2 linked regions of the Butyricimonas faecihominis genome follow. The main gene of each other region encodes a partner of the protein of the gene in region 2 in a complex. Links are inferred from orthologs where the notes say so. Each region holds a gene or a part of one and is shown on either strand. Other genes may lie near its edges. The genes, in order: dnaB and dnaG.

Evidence for each region.
Region 1: the proteins of dnaG (region 2) and dnaB are in contact, whole or in part, in a crystal structure (PDB 2R6A), measured with the Geobacillus stearothermophilus proteins. The link is inferred for Butyricimonas faecihominis from one-to-one orthologs. Residues at the interface, in WP_049624496.1 of Geobacillus stearothermophilus: Lys456, Leu457, Leu458, Pro459, Ala460, Asn463, Ala464, Leu467, Leu535, Leu536, Ile537, Ala538, Gln544, Glu545, Asp548, Tyr549, His552; in WP_033016901.1 of Geobacillus stearothermophilus: Ser13, Glu15, Ala16, Gln18, Glu91, Leu92, Asp94, Ala95, Val96, Pro97, Thr98, Ala99, Ala100, Asn101, Tyr104, Tyr105, Ile108.

What each region holds. Positions count from the first base shown.
Region 1 is NZ_AP028155.1:1,018,289-1,029,196, forward strand. The notes cover bases 3,771-6,725. They hold dnaB (replicative DNA helicase), read right to left. Parts: upstream 6,042-6,725; coding sequence 4,500-6,041; downstream 3,771-4,499. Other genes in these bases: R8806_RS04220 (LTA synthase family protein), read right to left, coding at 3,771-4,304; R8806_RS04230 (3'-5' exonuclease), read right to left, coding at 6,043-6,615; R8806_RS04235 (enoyl-ACP reductase FabI), read right to left, coding at 6,702-6,725. In the rest of the region: R8806_RS04205 (formate--tetrahydrofolate ligase), read left to right, coding at 1-452; R8806_RS04210 (carbohydrate-binding family 9-like protein), read left to right, coding at 517-1,173; R8806_RS04215 (metallophosphoesterase), read left to right, coding at 1,180-2,370; more of R8806_RS04220, read right to left, coding at 2,496-3,770; more of R8806_RS04235, read right to left, coding at 6,726-7,538; DNA repair protein RecN, read right to left, coding at 7,573-9,231; R8806_RS04245 (transcription antitermination protein NusB), read left to right, coding at 9,352-10,299; R8806_RS04250 (response regulator), read right to left, coding at 10,428-10,868. UniProt on the Escherichia coli protein: The main replicative DNA helicase, it participates in initiation and elongation during chromosome replication. Travels ahead of the DNA replisome, separating dsDNA into templates for DNA synthesis.
Region 2 is NZ_AP028155.1:3,726,636-3,737,523, forward strand. The notes cover bases 1-2,935. They hold dnaG (DNA primase), read left to right. Parts: upstream 1-472; coding sequence 473-2,398; downstream 2,399-2,935. Other genes in these bases: R8806_RS15455 (TetR/AcrR family transcriptional regulator), read right to left, coding at 1-259; R8806_RS15465 (hypothetical protein), read right to left, coding at 2,453-2,935. In the rest of the region: more of R8806_RS15465, read right to left, coding at 2,936-3,454; R8806_RS15470 (response regulator transcription factor), read right to left, coding at 3,637-4,377; R8806_RS15475 (sensor histidine kinase), read right to left, coding at 4,387-5,715; R8806_RS15480 (hypothetical protein), read left to right, coding at 5,827-6,063; R8806_RS15485 (BF3164 family lipoprotein), read left to right, coding at 6,060-7,103; R8806_RS15490 (O-antigen ligase family protein), read left to right, coding at 7,125-8,870; R8806_RS15495 (hypothetical protein), read left to right, coding at 8,867-10,360; R8806_RS15500 (hypothetical protein), read left to right, coding at 10,387-10,888. UniProt on the Escherichia coli protein: RNA polymerase that catalyzes the synthesis of short RNA molecules used as primers for DNA polymerase during DNA replication.

The sequences.
Region 1 (10,908 bases), 2.7 Mb from region 2 along the record:
AGGTATGGGCAAAAGGCGGTGAAGGTGCGGAAAATCTGGCACGTCTGGTTGCCAAGGTGGCAGAACAATGTACTTGTAGCATGAAACCATTGTACGATTGGGAATGGAGTGTTGAAAAGAAGATTGAAACCATTGCCAAAGAATTGTACGGTGCAGCCGCTATTGACTACACAGCAGAGGCTAAATCCGACTTGAAGAAAGTGATGGACTTGGGCTTGGATAAACTCCCGGTTTGTATCGCCAAAACACAGAAATCATTGTCGGACAACCCGAAATTACTCGGCCGTCCGAAAGATTTCGTGGTAACGGTACGCCAGATCGAGATTGCATCCGGAGCCGGATTCATCATCCCGATCACGGGTAGCATCATGAGAATGCCCGGTTTACCGGATATTCCCGCTGCCGAAAAAATTGACATAGATAACAACGGTAAGATCACCGGATTGTTCTAAATAAATTTTAAAACTGACGTGTCAGGAAGGTTCCTCCTGACACGTCTCATTTTCGTTCTAAGCCATGGATACCATTGATATTGTCAAGTTCCCCCCGTATGCAAGTAACGAAACGCTACAAGTGTTAAGCTACCATCTAGACCGGGAGTGTAATCGTATCACCTTGAAGGAAGTAAACTGGCCGGATACTTACCCTTATCGCCCGGACATCCATTTCCGGATTGCTTATAACGAACAGCACATTTTCTTGAAATTTGACGTGCATGAAAATGAATTCCGAGCCACGGAAATCACGGATTGCGGACACGTGTGGGAAGATTCCTGCGTGGAACTTTTCATCCAATTGGAAGATGGGGACGGATACTACAATATTGAAATCAATGCGATCGGTACAATCTTATGCGCTTACGGTACGGGTAGAGAGAATCGCAGCCTAATGCCAATGCAAATAAGTACCACCATTCTCAGGGATTCTACCATAAAATTTAACAATGAGAATCAGGATGAAGCTTTTTATCAATGGTCACTGATTATCAGATTCCCTCACACGGCTTTTTTCAAACACACTTTTATTCCCACTTCCGGAGCCACGATCAGGGGAAATATTCATAAATGCGGGAACAAACTTCCCCACCCTCACTTTGTCACGTGGAACCCGATTCCAACGGAAAAACCGGATTTCCATCGACCGGAATTTTTCGGAACACTTATTTTTAAATAACTAACCATGAAAACAGGATTATTCATACTGATAGCTGGAATTTTCTGCGTGTTGCTGAATGACTCGCTCCTATTTTTACAGATCAGACGTTATTTCAAGCGGAAAATATGCTCGTATTTATTCTGGCTGCACTCCTTGTTTTTCGTGGCTTGTATCGTGTGGTATCACTTGTTTATCCCAACTCTAAAAGGTCCGGAAGCCTATTTCTGGGTAGAAAAATGCATCTCTATCATCTTGCTGTTCTATACTCCCAAGACTTTGTATATCATTGTAAATGCTTTCTCTATCTTATTGAGGAAGGCTAAATGCATTCCGGCTGCCAGAATCGTGAACAGACTGGCTCTAGGTATAGCTCTAGCCTCTTTTATTGTTATATTGAACGGGATCACGTGGTACAGGTACAACTACAAAATTGAGCGGGAGACCGTGTGTATCAAAACTCTACCCGACGCCTTCAATGATTTTCGCATCGTACAACTAACCGATTTACACTTGGGAAGTTACGGGGAACACTATCCCGGAATCACGAAACTCGTGGATGAAGTAAACCGGTTAAATCCCGACTTGATCGTGTTTACCGGAGACATGGTAAATAGTTTTGCCTCGGAAATGACCCCTTGGATCGAAACCTTAAAAAAATTAAAAGCCAAATACGGCAAATATGCCACGACCGGGAACCATGATTACGGTACTTACGTGAAGTGGCCCTCGAAAACAGACCAAGAGAATAACCTGAAACAGTTTTTCAAAAATATGAAACGGGCTGATTTCACGATGCTGAATAACACGAATGTCCCGCTCGTCATCGCAAAGGATACGCTTTATTTGGCCGGGGTTGAAAACTGGGGACTTCCCCCCTTCCCTTGTTTTGGCAAATTAGCTCAAGCCTTGGAAGGGACAGACGGTTATCCCGTCATTCTCCTTTCTCACGACCCGTCTCACTGGCGACACGAGGTACTAAATTATCCCGTGGACCTCATGCTGGCAGGTCACACGCACGCCATGCAACTGGGAATCACCATCGGCAGTTTCCGGTGGAGCCCGGCAGTGTACGTCTACCCGGAGTATAACGGACTGTATACAGCAAACGGCCAACAATTGTACGTTTCCCGGGGAGTTGGTTATCTGGGATTCGCTGGACGTATCGGCCAAAGACCGGAAATCACCTTAATCAAGCTAACCAACAATTGTAAATAATGAAATTTTCTCGGCAAAGATTATCAAATCCAACCCTTGCGACACCTCGCAACAACTGGTCCACATCGTTCTAGATGATCTGAAAGAATATACTGGGATGACTTTTGCCCCCTCTCCCCCTTGATTCATTTCTTGAAATCCCGATCGACTACCTGTAAATAAGCTTTCAATAACTCTCCATCTTGGGGATTCGTGTTAGGTCCTATCGGCTTTTTTGTTTTCAGATCATAGATGTATGCCCCGTTATTCGTCACCACTGCTGCAGCATTGGAATAAGCATAAAAAGCAAAAGGCACCGCCGTAGGATCAAGCAAATTCTTGCTATAATGGAATGCCGAGGCATCCATTCCCAACTGGGCAAACAATGTTGCCACCATATCGGTCTGAGATCCCAATGTATTGACCACGGAATCCTGCACGTTCATCGCTCCTCCCGTGAAGATCATCGGAATTCGATAAGCCTCCGGCAAATGAGGTTGTAAATTCCCCACGTGACGGGTTCCATGATCGGCTACCAGCACGAATAAGGTATTATCCCAAAGCCCCGATTTCTTACACTTTTCAAAGAATTCTCCCAGACATTGATCCGTGTACGCAATCGCATTCTTCAACTTGGAACCGCTATCGTCTCCCGGAATCTTTGTCTCCATAGGAACGATAAAGGGTTCGTGACTACTCATAGTAAACGCCATATACATGAACGGTACTTGGGCAATTCGCAAATCTTCGTAAAGACGATCAAGCATATACCCGTCATGTACCCCCCATTTGAAACGGTTCTCGATAGCCTCTCCCGAAAAATCATCCTCGGTAACTGTACCCTGAAAACTCATGGTCACGTAAGAACGGAATCCGCCAAAATTGAGATCCCCCGCATAATAAAAACGAGTAGAGTATCCTTCTGCCTCAAAATTCAGAGGGAAACGGGGTTGTTCATAAGTCTTGTTCGGGTATTTCAACATGGATGCATTCGGATAAGCGGGGAAACCACTGATCACCCCCAATATACCCCGGTCTGAACGATTTCCGGTTGCGTATATATTAGAGAAAAATATCCCTTCCTTGGCTATTGCTTGTAAATTCGGCATGGCGTCCCAAGCGTTTAACGTGAATGTTTCCAACAAGAGTACCACCACGTTAGGTTTATCGGTTTTCAATACCCTAGGATAATCTCCCGTTTCCACATACACGCTATCCACCAACTGTTGAGCCTTTTCTTCTGGCATAAAAGCATAATTTCCCTTTACCTTGTCAATATGCATTACCTCGTACAGGAAGTTCCATACCGGATTGACCGCAGCCTGATTCGCATACATATTTTTGTTATTGAAAAACACGAAACTCACGTTCATTGGGGCCACGTTGAAACCGCCTCTCACGGGAATAAACGCAACACCACCTAAAATAAGATATACGACACCATGCCATAATGCCTCTCGTCTGTCCGTACGAAGAGTCTTGGCCACCCAACGGCGGTAAATCGCGTAAAAAACAGCCACCATGACTGCATAGAGTAACAAGAGCAACAGAATCAACCCCGTCGGAGTTGAGGCCATCGCCTCTCCGGGTGTCTTCAAGTAAAACAAGGGAGTTGCATCCATGTGATACCCCCAATTTTTGAATAATTCCAGATCTCCCACGATAATCAGACTCGATACCACTAAAAGCAAAAGCGTCAGGCAGGAGAAAATACGTTTCAATATTTTTGCGGATAAAAAGACACCTATTGCCATCAGAACACAGGACAACAAAATCACGTATCCGCCAAACGAAAGATCCATGCGGAACCCTTTGGCAAAGATCATCATGTAATCATGTCCGGTAAGAGTGACCGTCTCCTTGTATTGATATATCAAGAACACCACCTTGGCCACCCATGAAAATACAATCCAAAAGAGATAGTATTTCAGCAAAAACAGTAATTTATCACGCATAGATTAATTTTAGATTTAAAATTTTAGATTAAACTCCTCCGTCAGCTTCGCTGCCACCTCCTCTATAAACAGAGGAGGAGCTGGTGACTCTTCCCAAAAATGAAGAGTAACTCAACTCTCCCTCTGTTTATAGAGGGAGTACCCCGAAGGGGGGAGGGAGTTTATTTTTCATATTCAATTCTCCATTTTCAATTATTAAAACGGTGCTTTACTACTATTCGCCGGATTCTCGAAACTCTTGCCTCCCTCTTGGAAATCGGAATCCAATTGTGGCATTTGTGGAGCCGCATCCTCGTTCATCCGGGAGCCGAAAGTAACCGTCTTTACGGTAGAACCTCCCGATGCAAACGGAGAAACTTCTTCCAAATCACAGAATTGTGCCAACTCGTTACGGAACCGCAACTGAATCTCCCCTACCGCACCGTTACGATGCTTGGCTATAATAATATCGGCAATCCCTTTCAAGCTGTTTCCCATACTATCCTCCATGATCCCGTAACGTTCCGGACGGTGAATGAAAAGCACCATATCGGCATCCTGCTCGATGGCCCCGGATTCACGCAAGTCAGACAACATCGGTTTCTTGGCATCACCCGTACGCTGCTCAACCCCACGATTCAACTGGGACAAGGCGATCACCGGTATATTTAATTCCTTGGCAATAATCTTCAACTGCCGCGAAATCATACTTACCTCCTGTTCCCGGTTTCCCCGCATATCCGCCCCGGCAGTCATCAACTGCAAATAGTCGATAATCAACACCTTGATTCCATATCTTTGTTGCAGACGGCGACACTTGGCCCTCAACTCGAATATAGAGAGGGCCGGGGTATCATCCACGTATATCGGGGCCTTGATCAAGGCTTTAATTTTCGAGTGTAACTGTTGCCACTCTTCCTCGCTTAACTTACCATTACGTATTTTCTCGGAACCCAACTCGGTCTCGCTAGCAATCAGACGGTTCACTAACTGCACCGAAGACATCTCCAAAGAGAATAATGCGATGGGCTGGTTATGGTTCACCGCCATATTCCGGGTCATGGACAACACGAATGCCGTTTTACCCATAGAGGGACGGGCGGCAATAATCACGAGATCGGAAGGCTGCCAACCGGAAGTCACTTCATCCAAAGCGTTGAACCCGGAAGGAACCCCACTCAATCCATCTGCACGTTTACCGGCAATCTCGATTCCCTTGATCGCTTCATCAATTAAAGCATTAATAGCCGTTGTCTCTTTCTTTATATTTCCCTCGGCAATCTCGAACACCTGCTTTTGGGCCATATCCACCAAGTCGGCCACGTCTGTTGCCTCGTCGTATGCCTTGTTCTGAATGTCGGTACAAACCCGAATCAATTCCCGCTGAATATATTTCTGCACCACAATACGGGCGTGGAACTCGATATGAGCCGCGGATGCCACCTTCGAAGTCAGTTGAGCCAGATAGTAATATCCCCCGATCTCTTCCAGTTCCCCCAAACGTTTCATCTCCTCGCTCACGGTAAGAATATCCACCGGTTCGTTATTCAAGGAAAGGTTTTGAATTCCCCTGTATATCTTTTGATGTGCCTCCTTATAAAAACATTCCGGTTTCAAGAAGTCACTCACGGTAATAAACGCATCCTTCTCCAACATCAGAGATCCCAAGATAGCCTCCTCCAGATCCACGGCCTGCGGTGGCATTTTCCCGTATTCGGTTTGTAATGACTTGTAATTATACTCCGGTTTCTTCGCCATATTAAATCACTTTTAACTCTTTCAATTTCCAGAAACAACGAACAGTTGCCCGCACGTCCGCCAAAGCATCATGGGCATTCTCGAATCCCTCCCCGAACAGAACCTGGTGTAACTCGGATAATTTCGGAGATTTGAATCCCTGTTTTCCACCCGGCAATTTACAATAATTCGTGGACATTTTCATCGTACAGTATTTCGGTTTCAGAAATAAAGAAGTCATCATCCGTTTCCGCTCGAATTCAGCCCCCACAATACATTCGTCAAAACTGATATTATGCCCGATCAATGCATAGGCCACATCTATCTTATCCGAAAACAGCTCCAAGGTGGATAACAAATCTTGCCCTTCCTCTTGGGCTTTTATCGTGGTAATCCCGTGTACACGGGATGCCTCCACCGGAATAGAAAACCCTTCCGGTTTAATAATATCGCTACGTTCCTCGATAATATTCCCCTTATCGTCACACATAATCCACGCAAGCTGCACCAACCGGGGCCAATTATCAACGTCCGTCACGGGAGCATTCCAACGCTGCGGAAGTCCCGTCGTTTCCGTGTCAAAAAATAAAAACATCTTTACTATATTTACGATTTATGACTTACGATTTATGATTTTCTTTACCACGCCTACACCTGAAATCATAAATCGTAAATCCGAAATTATTTCGTTTCGCCGTTTTCAAAACTCTTGTTATACTGGTGCATCGCCCGATAACTCATACCCATGCTGGAGAACCCACCATCGTGGAACAAATTCTGCATGGTCACTTTACGGGTCAAGTCAGAGAACAAGGTAATACAATAATTCGCACACTCGTCGGCAGAGGCATTTCCCAACGGGGACATCCGTTCTGCAAAATCAATCAGAGAGTCAAAACCTTTAATACCGCTACCAGCCGTGGTTACCGTCGGGGATTGTGAAATCGTGTTGACACGAACCCGCTTTTCCCGTCCGTAAATATACCCGAAACTACGGGCAATAGACTCCAACATCGCTTTGGCATCCGCCATATCATTATATTCAAACATGGTACGCTGTGCAGCCACGTATGAAAGCGCCACAACAGACCCCCATTCATTAATCGCATCCAATTTCTTCGCCGTCTGGAGAACCTTATGGAAAGAAATAGCCGAAATATCCAATGTTTTTTGTAAAAAATCGTAATCCAGATTATCGTAAGGACGTTTTTTTCTCACGTTCAACGACATGGCTACCGAGTGTAATATAAAATCAATCTTTCCTCCCAACAATTCCATCGCCCCTTTAAATAAACGCTCCAAATCTTCCTCACTAGTTGCATCTGCAGGAATCAATGGAACATTATTCTTCTCCGCGAAATCCTTGATCTGTCCCATCCGGATAGATAATTCAGTGTTCGTCAACACGATCTCGGCCCCCTCTTCCAAACATTTCTCCGCCACTTTCCACGCGATGGACATCTCATTCAACGCACCGAATATTATCCCTTTTTTTCCTTTCAATAAATTGTAACTCATAAAACTGTATTAAATTAAAAAATTCTTTCTACTATTAAAATTGACCGAGTAGCAACCGGGCATTCTCCAACGCCGCATCACTGACAACACTCCCGCTGATCATTCCGGCTATTTCCGCCACCCGCTCTTCATCTGTTAAACGACGGATACGGGAAATTGTTCCCACCTGATCGTCTTCTTTATATACCTTAAAGTGGTGATCTCCCGCCGCGGCAATCTGGGGCAGATGGGAAATACTGATCACCTGCATCCGGCGAGCCATCTCTTTCATCATCTCGGCCATCCGGTGAGCGATTTCCCCGGAAACCCCCGTGTCAATCTCGTCAAAGATAATGACCGGCAACTGTTTCGTGCGGGACAGGATGTACTTCAGCGACAACATCAACCGCGAGATTTCACCCCCGGACGCCACTTTTACCAGTTCTCCCGGCTCCTGATTCTTGTTCGCCGAAAACAAGAAACTCACGTCATCTTTTCCCGTCGTCGTAAAATGATCCAACGGGGTGATCATAACCTTAAACACGGCATGTTTAATCCCCATGCTCACCAGCAATCCCCGCATCTCTTCTCTCAATTTCTCCTCCGATGCCACACGGGCTTTATGTAGCTTACCCGCCAACGAATCCATTTCCGTCTCCACGGACTTGATTTGTTTTTCCAATATTTCGATCTGTTCCGCAAAGGATTGTATTCCTTTCAACTTCTTCCCTAACTCCTCTTTTAAAGCGATCAGTTCCTCGACTTTTTCCAACCGATGCTTGTGTAGCAAATCATACATCACGTTCAATCGCTCGTTGATCACGTCGACTCTTGCCGGGTTGTATTCCACCCGTTCCGCCATTCGTTCCGATTCATCGGCAATATCTTCCAGTTCGAGAATCACCGAGCTCAGACGCTGCTCGTAGTCGGCAGCCTCTTTCACGATCCCCTCCAATGTCGCCATCCGATTCTTCACCCCTTTCAAGGCCTGAATAACGGGATTATCCGATTCCGTTAATACATACGTCGATTCAGAAAAGGCAGATTTAATATTCTCCGCATTATTCAACACGGCCAGTTCTTCCTCCAACTCCTGCTGTTCTCCTTCTCGCAGACGGGCTTCATCCAACTGGTTAAACTGGAATTTCAAATAATCTTCCTCTTGCTCGGCCTCTTTTGCTCGCTGTTTTAGTGAAGTCAATTCTGACAACAATCCCTGTCGGTGGGTATATTTTACCCGGTAATCTTTCAACAACACTTGATTACCGCAAAAAGCATCCAGTATTTCCAATTGATATTCCGGTTGCCCGATAAGTAAGGACTGATGCTGCGAATGCACGTCGATCAAGAAACTCCCGAACTCTTTCAATAATTTGTTATTTACGGGAGTATCATTAATAAACGCCCTCGATTTACCGTCTGCCGTCAATTCTCGTCTCACGACCACCTCGTCATCATAATCCAAGTCATTATCAGCAAACCATTGCTGTAAATCGTACCCCACGACATCATACGTGATCTCGACCACGCATTTTCTGTTCTTATCCATAATGGCTGCAACATCAGCCCGCTGTCCCAACGTCAGCCCGATCGCACCCAACAAAATGGATTTTCCCGCACCTGTTTCCCCGGTAATAATCGTAAATCCCTTCTCTAGCTCGATATTCGTTTTATCGATCAAAGCGTAATTTCCTATATGGATGTTCTTTATCATTCCTACAACCTTTATTGCATAAATCATGCGAAAGTACTAATAATTTTCCATTTTCAATTTTCCGTTTTCAATTTAATTAGTACTTTTGCGCACCGGTTTAAACATATAGTTCTTTATAAAATGACAAGTAGAAGATTAATTAGAATTAAAGTTTTACAGCTTTTATATTCTTACACGAAGAAAGAGGGAGTGACAATTACGGAAGTGGAAAGAGATTTGTTCAAAAGTATAACCAAAAGTACGGATTTATACTACCACGTTTTCCTCTTAATCACTGAAATCCAACGTCGTGCATTTTTAAAAATAGATGCTGCCCGTAATCGGAAACTTGCATCACAAAGAGAGTTAAACCCGAACACCCGCTTTATTGACAACCCGGTAATCAATCAAATTGCCAATAACCGAAAATTCAAGACCTATGTTTCCACGAATCTGGTTTCTTTGAACGAGTGTCAAGACGTGGTCGCCTTGCTGCATGACCGCATGATGGAAATGGATTTTTTCAAGCTTTACATGTCCAAACCCAACGTGACTTACGAGGATCACAAGAAACTCGTGCTTGACATGATCTCGGAATTAATCGCGGAAGATGAAGATTTCGACCAAGCCATGGAAGAAAAGAATATTTTCTGGAATGACGATTTCGAACTCGTGTTGAGCATCGTGTACAAAACGGTGAAGAATATGAAAGAAAGCTATTCAGAAGACACCGTTTTCTTTATCTCCTTATATAACGAGGAAGAAGACTTGAGTTTTGCGAAAACCCTGTTCCGGAAGTCCATTCTCGACATGAAGGAAAACTTGGAATTAGTGGATCAGTTCACTACCAACTGGGAACTCGACCGTATTTCCGACATGGATAAACTCATCATGGATGCGGCAATCTGCGAGCTGAAATATTTCCCCTCTATCCCCGTGAAGGTGACTCTGGACGAGTATATCGAGATCTCCAAGAACTATTGTTCCCCGAAAAGTAGCGGGTTTATTAATGGTGTTCTCGACAAAACCGTGGCTCTTCTGAAAGAAAAGAATGAAATCAGAAAAGTCGGTCGAGGTTTGATGGAGTAATACTACCCCCTCCAGCTCCCCCTTACACAGGGGGAGAGCTGATTACCGGGCGATTTTCCTCCCGTGTAACGAGGGTTAGAGGCCGTAGCCATTTCACAAATTCAACTTTTGGGTTACTCCTTTTCTGTTCATGAATTTCGTTTGAATCTATCCCAGAATGTTTTCCGTTTTTCTGTCTTTGGTGTTTTCAAGCGATTCATTTCCTTTCTTTCCTGAGAACGTCGAAATGCCGTCTTGATACGCCATTCCACTTCTTGCGAGTTACGAGTTCCTTTATCAATACACTCATCAACCCCCTCATTCAAAAGGCTGTAATCCGGCAGGCTGCTATACATCACGATGGCAATATCATCTCCCGCTTCCCTAACAAGACGCATCACTTCTTCCCCTTGCATTTTCGGCATATCTCCATCTAGAAGTAATAAATCATAACGACCTTTTTGATATTCGTCCCAAGCTTTCTGTCCATCCTCAACCGAGGATACGTTAAATCCACACTCTTTTAAACGCCTAATTTCAAATTTCCGTGTAAACTCATCATCTTCCGCATACAAAATCTTAATTTTCATATCTCACGTATTTAGTTATTCTTTCAACAAAGGAAAGTTT
Region 2 (10,888 bases):
GAATTTCGCTCATGACCACGATCGGGTTTTTCTTGGCTAGTTGATTAACATCCGTGTTTTTTATTTTTTCATCTCTCCTGTACAACATCACTTGCTCCACCACGTCGTCTTTATTGGCGAATTGTTGGTAGAGTGTTTTCTTTGAAATTTTCAAGTGATTCGCTATATCATCCATGGAGGTACTTCTCAATCCGAATCTCAGGAAAAGATCCGAAATTGCGGCTATAAGCTCCCTTTTTTGTTTTACATTTTCATCCATAGCTGACATTTTAGTGTTTGTACTTGGAAACGAAACGTGTTTAAAACGTTTCCACGTGCAAAAGTATACAAATATTGTTCCACTAATACGACACGCGTGTTAAAGTATTGTTAAAACTCTTGTCGGGCGCAACTTTTCAATGATTTTAATCTTATTACATCATTTTCAATTTTCAATTCTCCATTTTCAATTCCATTATCCTATCTTTGTATCATGATTGATCAGGCTACCATACAGAAAATTTTTGATGCGGCGGATATATACGAGGTGGTTTCCGATTTCGTGAGTTTAAAAAAGCGAGGTGTGAACTATCTTGGGTTATGTCCGTTTCATAACGAGAAGACAGGTTCGTTCACCGTTTCCCCGGCAAAGGGCATATACAAATGTTTCGGTTGCGGAAAGGGGGGAAATGCCGTGAATTTTATCATGGAACACGAGCAGATGTCTTACGTGGAGGCATTGAAATATCTGGCCGAGAAATATCATATCCCGGTTGAGGAAAAGGAATTAACAGAGGAACAGAAAAAGGAGAAAACGGAGCGGGAGAGTATGTTGATAGTCTCTTCCTATGCGAACGAGTATTTCCAGTATCAGCTGTGGAACACGGACGAGGGGCGTTCCGTGGGATTGGGTTACTTGCGTCAACGAGGTATCAGTGACGAGATGATTCGCAAATTCGGTTTGGGCTATAACCCGGAAGGTTGGGGGGCGTTCACGAAAACAGCTCAGGAAAAGGGCTACAAGAAAGAGTTTCTCGTGAAGACCGGATTGACCATCGAGAACGAGAAAGGACTTTTCGACCGATTCCGCGCCCGGGTGATGTTTCCCGTGCTTGATTTGGCAGGTAAGGTGATTGCTTTCGGGGGACGAACGATGACAGCCGATAAAAAGATTTCAAAATACCTGAATTCCCCGGAGTCTGAGATATATCACAAGAGTAAAACCCTTTACGGGATATTCTTTGCCAAGAAATCTATCGTGCAACAAGATCGCTGTATCTTGGTGGAAGGATATACGGACGTGATCTCTTTTCATGCGAAAGGAATTGAGAACGTGGTGGCTTCCTCGGGAACCTCTTTGACGATCGAACAGATCCGGTTGATTCGTCGACTAACCCCGAACGTGACAATTATTTATGACGGGGATGCTGCCGGGATCAAGGCCTCTTTGCGGGGAATCGATCTCGTGCTGGAAGAGGGATTGAACGTGAGGGTGCTTTTACTGCCGGACGGGGAGGACCCAGATTCTTTTGCCCGGAGTCACACGCCGCAAGATTTGGCGGATTTTATCGCGAATAACGAGACGGATTTTATAAATTTCAAGACTAAATTATTGCTGGGTACCGCGGGGGATGATCCGGTTGAACGGGCTCGCCTAATCACGGACATCGTGCGAAGTATTGCCAAGATTCCGGATAACATCGTGCGTTCCGTTTACGTGCGGGAAACTGCCCACCAGCTGGACGTTGAGGAACGGGTTTTATATACCGAAATTGCCAAGGTCCGGTTGAAAAATGAGGAGCAGCCGTCTAGGACTCCTGTCACGACACCGGAGTTGCAAGTGACAACCCCGGTAAGAGGCGCTACTCCATGTGACATCGAGGAGAGCGTGCTGATTCGTTACCTGCTTTTATTCGGGGATAGCGAGTTGTACGAGGAGGAACGTAACGGGTATATGCGAAGTGTGAGCGTCGGGGAATTCATCATCCGGGAGCTTAGTGAGGATGATTTGGAATTGTTGAACCCTGTGTTCCGCACGATGCAACAGGAGTACCAGCGTCAGTACGAGTCGCCGTCGTTTATCCCGGCCCGTTATTTTATCTCTTACCCGGATATAAAAGTCAGTACCATGGCTGCCAATATCCTGAGCGAACCTTACGAGTTAAGCAAGATTTGGTACAAGATGGATAGTTTTGTCGAGACGGAACAAATGAAACTTGGAGAACTTCTACCTAAAATACTAGATAACTACAAAATGCGAAGAGTGGAGATGCTCTCTCGGGATATAGATAATCGCATCCTTGAATCACAGAATAGTAAAGATCCTTCGCAAATCGTGGAACTCCTCAAGCGCAAGAATGCCATCAATGTCATTCGTCGTAAACTAAACGAGAAATTGGGGCGTACAGGGATTCATTAGACAGAAATTTCCCCGGCTCTTTTGAAAACCGGGGAAAGAAATCTTTACAGGATACTAGATAAATGTATACAAATGGAAAAATAATTCTGTTCCATCTTGGAAAATACATTTACAAAGAGGGAAAGGGCTTTCTCCATTTCGTTTCAGTTCCACGAATTCCCATTCTCCGATTTTCTCATCTTTATCCGTGAAAACAATAACACTCTCTCGCATATTTTTTCTGAAAAGTTCTGTAACCAACTCGTCATAACGTCCTTCATTCGTGTAATATATTTCCTCAATTAACGCCTGTATGCTGTTATATTGTTCGAATGTAGAGCGAATCCGGATGTTATTGAAATCTGTCACTAAATCTAAGTTGCCATTTTCGATATTCATTGAAAGGCTGTAATAATCTCCTCCGTCCTTTTGTACAATGACCTCTTTGGGCATTCTTCTCATGATAAATCGGGAGACAATATCATCGTAATTTATTTCCATCTTGACCATTTGGCTGTAAGGAGGACATTTTACTATTTGTATGGCTTCGGAAGTTTCTTTGTTATATTGCTGTACTTTGTGTAATAGAATTTCTTCACCCTTGTAAACTTCCATTTTAAGGCAGACACCGGTACTATAATCAATCGTTGCAATGAAACGAAGATCATTTTTGGACTGATCTGTTTTGGAAGAGGGGAAGAGAACTTCCATGAATCCGGCTGCATTGATGGTCGTGTCGAAGTCCTGTTTGTCTTTGTTCCAAACTAATTTCATTCCGGTAAATGTGTTTTCTTTGCTTGAGTCTGAACTTCGGGAGTTTATAAAATCGGAAATATTGAAACTCAAGTTTATATCATAATACCTTATTAAATCGAATATCTCATTATTTTCATCCATCTCACTAAACTCCTTGACCAACGCTTCGCATGAACTGATATTGTCTTCGATTAAAGTTCTTAATTCGGAAGAGGGTAACTTCGTGTACGGTTTGTCATAATCGGTAATAATTTTGTCATCGTCATCGCTACACGCTACAAGAGTCGTAAGCAGACATAATACATACAAGATTTTTTTCATTTCTTTATTTTTATGGTGATAATCTCCGCAAAATTATAAAAAATGACATAGCTTACATAGGACGTTGAAATTATTCTTGCGGGAGTCTATTTATTCTTATTTCCTATTTTATAGAATTGGTTTTTCATACAATTATGTTTGTATGTCGGGTGAATCGTGTTGTATATTTGCTATATGGGCTGTTATGACCGGATGACAGGTGACGATAGGGCTGGGGCGGGGAAAGGGGTGGTGATTAGTATATATCCTTCCTCGTAATCATTTCCTATGTATTCGATCCGGATGGACGGATCCTTTTTTAATGGTTTCCTGATCCGGCACACGTATTCCTTCACCCTTTTTCTTTTACCGAAGGAGCCTCCTTCCCATGTTCCCTTCATGAGGTAGTCCATGTGGGAAATTTGATTGCTTTTGGCGCATAATAATTGTAAAAGACGTGCTTCACCGGAGCCTAGCAGGATGGTTTCTCCTTGGATGGTTAACGTGCGTGCGACAGCGTTGAACGTTGTGATGGGGGAGAGTTCGTACACGTGTGGGAGGTTTAAGTGGGCGATCATTTTCTGGCGCAAGATTTTCAAATGGGCGATTAAAACATCCGGAGTGCGGTCTTTGGGAATGAATTCATCAGCCCCGGCATCTAGTGCGGCGATTTCTCTTTCCGGTTCCCCGTGGGAGGTGTAGATGATGATGTGAGTGTGCGGGTCTTTCTGCCGGATCAACCGGGTGACTTCGATCCCGTCTTTCCGAGGAATGTTGAGATCGAGTAGTAGAATATCGGGCTTTTGACGATTGTAGGCATCCCATGCTTTTTTCCCGTCTGCGGCGATGTCCACGGTGAATTCGTGTTCTTCCAGGAGAATTTTGGTCAGTTCAGCATCGAGTTCATAGTCTTCGGCGTAAAGAATTCTCATCTTGTTTCCCATGATGTTGTTTTATTTTACAGGTAATGTTACGATAAAGGTTGATCCCGTTCCCGGTTTGCTTTCCGCGGTAATCGTTCCCCCGTGTGCCCGGACAATCATGCGTGCGAAGTACAGACCTTGCCCGTGGCCATTGATTTTCGTGTCGCCTTGATGATCTCCTCTGGAGTATCGTTCGAAGATGTGTTTCAAGGCTTCGGGCGAGATTCCCGTGCCGTTGTCTCTCACCTTGATGCGGATCGTGTTCCGGTCGGTTTCCTCACACGTGATCAGTATATGTACTTTTTCCCCGGTATATTTGAATGCATTGTCAATCAGGTTTATGAAAACCGGTTGTAGAAAATTAGGATCGCCTGCGATCACGTGCCGATTGGAAAGGTATTCGAGTCGAATGTCTGCCTGTTTTTCTTTCCCGATGTTCCATGAATCCGGGTTACTCAGTTCATCCAGCATTTTATACAGGTCGAAATCTTTGATCTTCAATCGTAAGCCGTGAGCATTCGTGGATTGGAGCAACATGCGATTGATGGATCGTAACATATCATTCAACCCGGTAGTGCTCTTTTCCAGTAAGATTTTTTGTTCGGGGGAAAGAGTTTTGTAAAGTACGCGATGAAGTTTGAGTTCGGTTTCGATAGGGCGTTTCAAGTCATGCACGATGTTGTGCACGAAAACCTCCCGGTATTTTCCGGTTCTTTTTTCCCAGCGGAGCGTGTGGAAAAGTGAAATGACACAAAAAATAAGTAATAGGGCGACGAAAAGAGTTAACAGGATTTGGTTGCCAGCCAAATTTAGGAATAGTTTGAAAGGGTAATTATAGGAGGCGTATAACGTGTCTTTAGTAAGAAAACCTAATGGCATCTTTAATTCGCACGAGCGAGGTGGGATCCAACTGGATGGATAGGAGGCTTTCATTTGGTTGATGCTATCCTTGATGGCAAAATTGATGGGCAGGTTCTCGATGGCGCTGGAATCTCGTTTTGCTTGCAGGTAGCTGTAAAAATGTTGTAAGGTCCAACGAGAAGGGTCTTGTATGTCGTAATCACTTTGTTCGATGATTTGATGTATTTTGTCTTCCGTTTTTAATTGAAAACGGGAAATCTGGTCGTTAATAATATAGGTTAATCGATTATTTTTTGGATTGAAACTGACAGTTTGTTTTGGATCTGCCATTTTCATGTTAAATTCATAAATTGCGTTAGTAATCCATTCATTTTGTTGGGCCATGTATATTGTCTTTTCATGCCGGTGCAATTGCATGATGTAAAATAATTGGCTAAACAGGATGATTAGCCCGGCAAGAATGGCAATAAACCAGTAATATTTTGAACTCCGACCCATTTTCAGTGTTTTTTTCCTCGTATCAAAGATATTGATTTTGCAACCCTTGTGCAACCGTTTTATTCGAAAAATAAGCTCTAAAGGCTTATTTTTACCCAAAAATTTATAGTTATGAAAAGGATGTGGTACGTGTTAATAATTTCAGTGTTTCTAGCAAGCATGATTTCGCTGAATGTGAATTTGAGTTTTCAAAAAAGTAGTGAGGGTGATTCAACGTTGGCCTTGGAAAATATCGAGGCTTTGGGCTCCCCAGAAGCAGGAGTAGGTTTCAAGCATTGCACTCAAGCAGGAGGATATTGTTTTGAGAATGGAATTAAAGTTCACGGTATATCAATGAAGGACGAATGAAACATCTGGTATTATATTGTTTGTTAGGGAGTCTTTCTCTGGGATGTGCGGATCATCGCATAGAGGAAGATAACTTGAATGCTGTTAAAGATGAACGGGTTATTACTACTCGTTTGGCTGATATATCCCAGTGGGGAATACAGAAAGTGAACGGGTTTGCGAAACAAGGAAGCCGGGTTGTCGTGGAAACTGGGGTGGAGTATGGAGGGATCAAGACAATTGATTTGAATCATCCGGGGGCGATGGATCCAATGGGGCGTGGTGAATCTTCGAATGATCGTTTCCGGAGTTTGAGTTCGTTCAACTCGTTCGACGGGGAGACCGTGACGGCCTTGGATTTCAGGAAGGGCGAGCTGGTCGTGAACGCGGTCTCGTTTCTTGCTCGTTCTGGAAACTCGGAGACCGTGATTAAACTCCCCTCGGGTGAACAACACTTGATCGCGGCACGGGTGGGAGATCGAGTGATTGCCACGGGGTTGTATGACGAGGGACGCTACCTGTTGTATTCCTTGCCGGATCAATCCGCCCGTTATTTTCTTTCTTACCCGGATCATCCCGGTTATCCCGGCTTGCGGGAAAAGACAAAAGCGATGCTTTACGCCAGTAACGTGTTGCGTGTTCGTCCGGATGGGGGAGCGTTTGTTTGTGCCGACATGTATAGCGGGGTGATCGATTTTTGCCGGGTGACGGCAGATTCTATCGAGCGGGTACGATTGGTCCGGTTGCATTACCCGGAAGTCGAGGTGTCGGAAACCCCTTCTCCACGAGTAGTTTATTGTCAGGGGAACCGTTTCGGTTTTCTGGATGTCGCAGTAACAGAAGATAAGGTGTATGCCCTTTATTCCGGGAAAACCTACAAGATGGACCGGGGCCGGGCTTTTGAATCTAATTGCCTGCTCGTGTACGACTGGGCGGGGAACCTGATACGGACGCTTTATTTTGGCGATGCTTTGACAGGGATTAGTTATGACCGGAAAGAGGGGGCATTGTATGGGATCACTCAAGGTTTGGAAATAGGGTTAATTAAGTTGAACTTGTAGTTTTTAGAAAAAGTCAGAGAGATGTTAATGCAGCTTTGTAAAAAATTAGAAGTAGGGATGTTGCTTTTAGCATTATTCTATCTTTTCTCTCCTTTGGTAAGCGTGAGTAAAACATGCTTTTTTCAAGGAGTGAAGGCTGGTGACATGATTTTTATACTTGTGTTTTGTTTGTTATTTGTTTGGTCATGGCGTTTTGCAAAAAAAGAATCTTTGGTTTTTAAATTGTCGGGAATAGATGTTTTGTTGCTAGTGTGTGGGTTATATATCATCGTGTTATACCTGTTTTCTTGGGAGCAACTGGATCGGGAAGTATTACTCATGCACGTGGCGTGTGGTTTGTTATATATTGCTGTCCGTATTTTGGGAATACAGCAAATGAGACTGGTATTCTGGATATTTCTTTTTTTACTTTTATGGCAGTTGTGGTATGGTATTGCTTGCCAGACTCAATATTTTTACCCGGGAAGGGGCATGCGTTTAGTTCATGGGAGTTTTTTGAATACAGGTATGTGGAGTTGTTTCGTCGCTTGCGTGGGTATAATTTTATGTGGGGAAATGACGCTAGTTTCTTCTCGTGTGGCAAAGATGTTTTGTGGTTTAGGGGTATTTCTAATCGTGTACTTGCTTTTCATGGGAAATTCACGAGCAGCATGGCTAGGGTTTGCTGTTGGAGGGGGGTATTTATTTTATAAAGAAACGGATTCGCTAAGAAGGTTGAAAAAATGGGGTATCTTGTTGCTATTTTCGGGAGTGTTGCTGGGGGCCGGGATGGGTACGTGGCATAAAGTAAATTCAGCCTTAGGACGTTTGTTAATTTGGAAGATTTCCGGTCAGATGTGTTACGAACACCCGTGGGGAACGGGGTTAAACGGGTTTCAACATAATTATATGGCATATCAGGAGAATTATTTCGTGGGAGGGGGAAACGAGGTCGAGCGAATGCTTGCGGATGAAACATTGTATGCTTTTAATGATTTTTTGCGAATAGGCGTGGAGCAGGGGATTTTTGGTTTGTTATTTATAGTGGTATTATTATATCTAGTTTTTAGAAGAAATAAGATGGGTGGTTGTTGTACCAAGGAGATTCATGTTATTCGGGGAGTATTGTTGGCATGGCTCGTGTTTTCACTTTTTTCATACCCTTCATCGCAATTGCAGACGAAAGCGATATGCATCGTGTTTATCGGGATGCTATCCTCGAGCCTGCCGGGGATGTTAGAGATTAACGGGAAATGGTTGGGGGTGTTGACCGGAATCGTGGGAATATTGTTTTGTTGCCAAGCGGTTTGGCCTTACCGAGAAGCGGTGAGAAACTGGGAAAACTGTTTGGCGAATAGACACGTGTTAGCCGAAGAGGTAGATGTTCGTTATCGTCCATTGATGAATTCATCTTTTTTTCTGGCAAATTGTTCCTTGTTGTTAAACCAGTCGGGAGAACACGTGAAGGCCTTGGAGGTAGCTGATCGTGGGGTATGCTTGTATCATTCTTACGGGTGTTGCGTGGAAAAGGGTATTGCCATGGAAAACTTGGGATGTTATGATGCTGCGGAAGTGGTATGGATACAAGCGGGTAACTTGATTCCTAATCGTTTCAGGCCGTTGTACTTGAGAATGGAGATGAAGTACAAATTGGGCGATATGAAACAAGTGGAGGATTTAATAGATAGTTTATCATGCAAGAAAATAAAAGTAAGATCTCCGGAGTTACTTTTCATGTTAGAGAGAGTTAAATTAATAGAACAGGAAATCAAAACAAAATGCCAATGAAAAAAAATTACGTGTTATTGTTATTTTTGTTTATTCTGGGAAGTGGCGTGTTCGTCAGTTGCTATGATGACGAACCGGACGTGTTGGCTGATCCCGATAATGCAGGAATAAACGAGATGTTAAATGGGATAACGGATCCGGAAGTTCGAAAGGCTATAGCTTGGTTTGAAGAGCATGGACAGGATGCTTCGCTTGCCCGGGCGGGAGAAACTCATCCGTTATTCAGCATGATGGTTCCCGCGTGGTCTTACGCTTTCGTGAGGAGTTCCAATGACGAGTATCGCACGGTAGAGGTTCCGATATGGGCTTATTCCCGTACTCTTTTCACCTTGCCCGAAAACGCGATAGCTTATGATGAAACGGGAAACTCGATGTACATTCAATCTTTAACCCGTCTTGTCATCTTGACGAACAAGAAGAAAGGGACAACCCAAGGTTTTTTCATGACGTTGATCCCTTCTAAAGAGTACATGGATGCAAAGAATTTCAACGTGTACCGTTCAACGTATCTTTCCCGGGAGAAAGATTTTGACGGTTATGTTTATTTCCACGAGCTGGACGGTTCGTTCGCTAACGGTTGGCGTTACTCTAACGGGAAAATCACGCACACGGTAAAGATGCTAGAAAATTCTGGTTTAGCCCGGGGAGGACATTACGAGAATGTTACTTATTGTTACCCGGTATACCGGAGGGTATGCACGGGTTACTGGCAGACAACCGAAAGCGGTGGTCGAGAATACGTGGAAGTGAATTGTTACGAGGAATATGTCAGGGATGAGTGTCACACGGAATCAGTTTGGGTTCAGGATCCGGATCCTCAGCCAGGAACGGGGGAAGGATCAGGAGGAGATTATAAGCCAGATAAAAATGAATGTCCTTATGGGACACCAAATTGCCCGGGAGGGAGTAATTGCACGTGTTGTTCGATTTGTAAAGGTCCTTGTAAATGTGAAATTTGTCATTCTGATCCATGTAAATGTATTCGAGATATAAAATTAACAATAAAAAGTTCTACTACGGGGGAACAAGCTGTTGTGAGAATTGGGACAACAACAGAACGATATTATGTCCCATTGTATAATGTCGTCCTAGAAGCTATAGATTCAACGGGGAAGTCTATAATTGAGAATTACGAGGCTATAAGATTTGGAGTAAAATATGAAAATGGAGTAGCGGTGGTTAAGGGATTACAGGATGAAGCAACTTATACGATTCGTGAATTTATTTTAGCATATTGTGGTGAAAGTCCTTCTGGTGATGCTTGGAGAATATATGGAGGGCATTTGTTGCATGCTGGGCCAAGAGATCCAAAATTAGGGTGTAACATGTATGGGTGTATAGGGATTTGTAATGGTAGAATGGGAGAATTAAATCGGAAATTATTACTATATTCGAATGCAAAAACGGAAGAAGCTTTGGTCCAATCGGAGAAATTTATTGTGTATGTTGAGGCTGCATCGAAACCTTCTTTAGTACCAATAAATAGTTAAAAAGATAACATTAAATATAAAAAGATATGGAGAAAAATATTTATAAATTATTAGTCCTGTTCATAGGTCTATTTTTAACGAGTCTTATCTCTTCAGCTCAAGAAAAGAGATGTATAACAGAAATATATTCAGTTGAAAAATCACAGAGCAAATCGTATGCACGTGAATTAGAAGTGTATTTGAAATCAAAAGGTTTGTATGATAATAAAAAAAGCCGAGAAACGATCACTAGTTCAATAAAGAAAATCAAGAAAAAATTACAGATCGGAAATATTGATTTTACACAAGGTAACATCTTTATTGTAGAACTTCTAGGAGGTAAAATATATGAAAATCCTGAAGAATGGTGTGAAGGATTTGGCATAATTGAAATAGGATTTTCTACAGAGCAACAAGCTGTAGATATATTCAAAAAAGCGAAAATTGCATGTCAAAAATACACGATGAACATTCCTATCTACTATCCCCCATTCCGATGTATTCGTGTAGGGAAAAGTGTTCTTTTCGTGTATTCTATTAATGTAGATA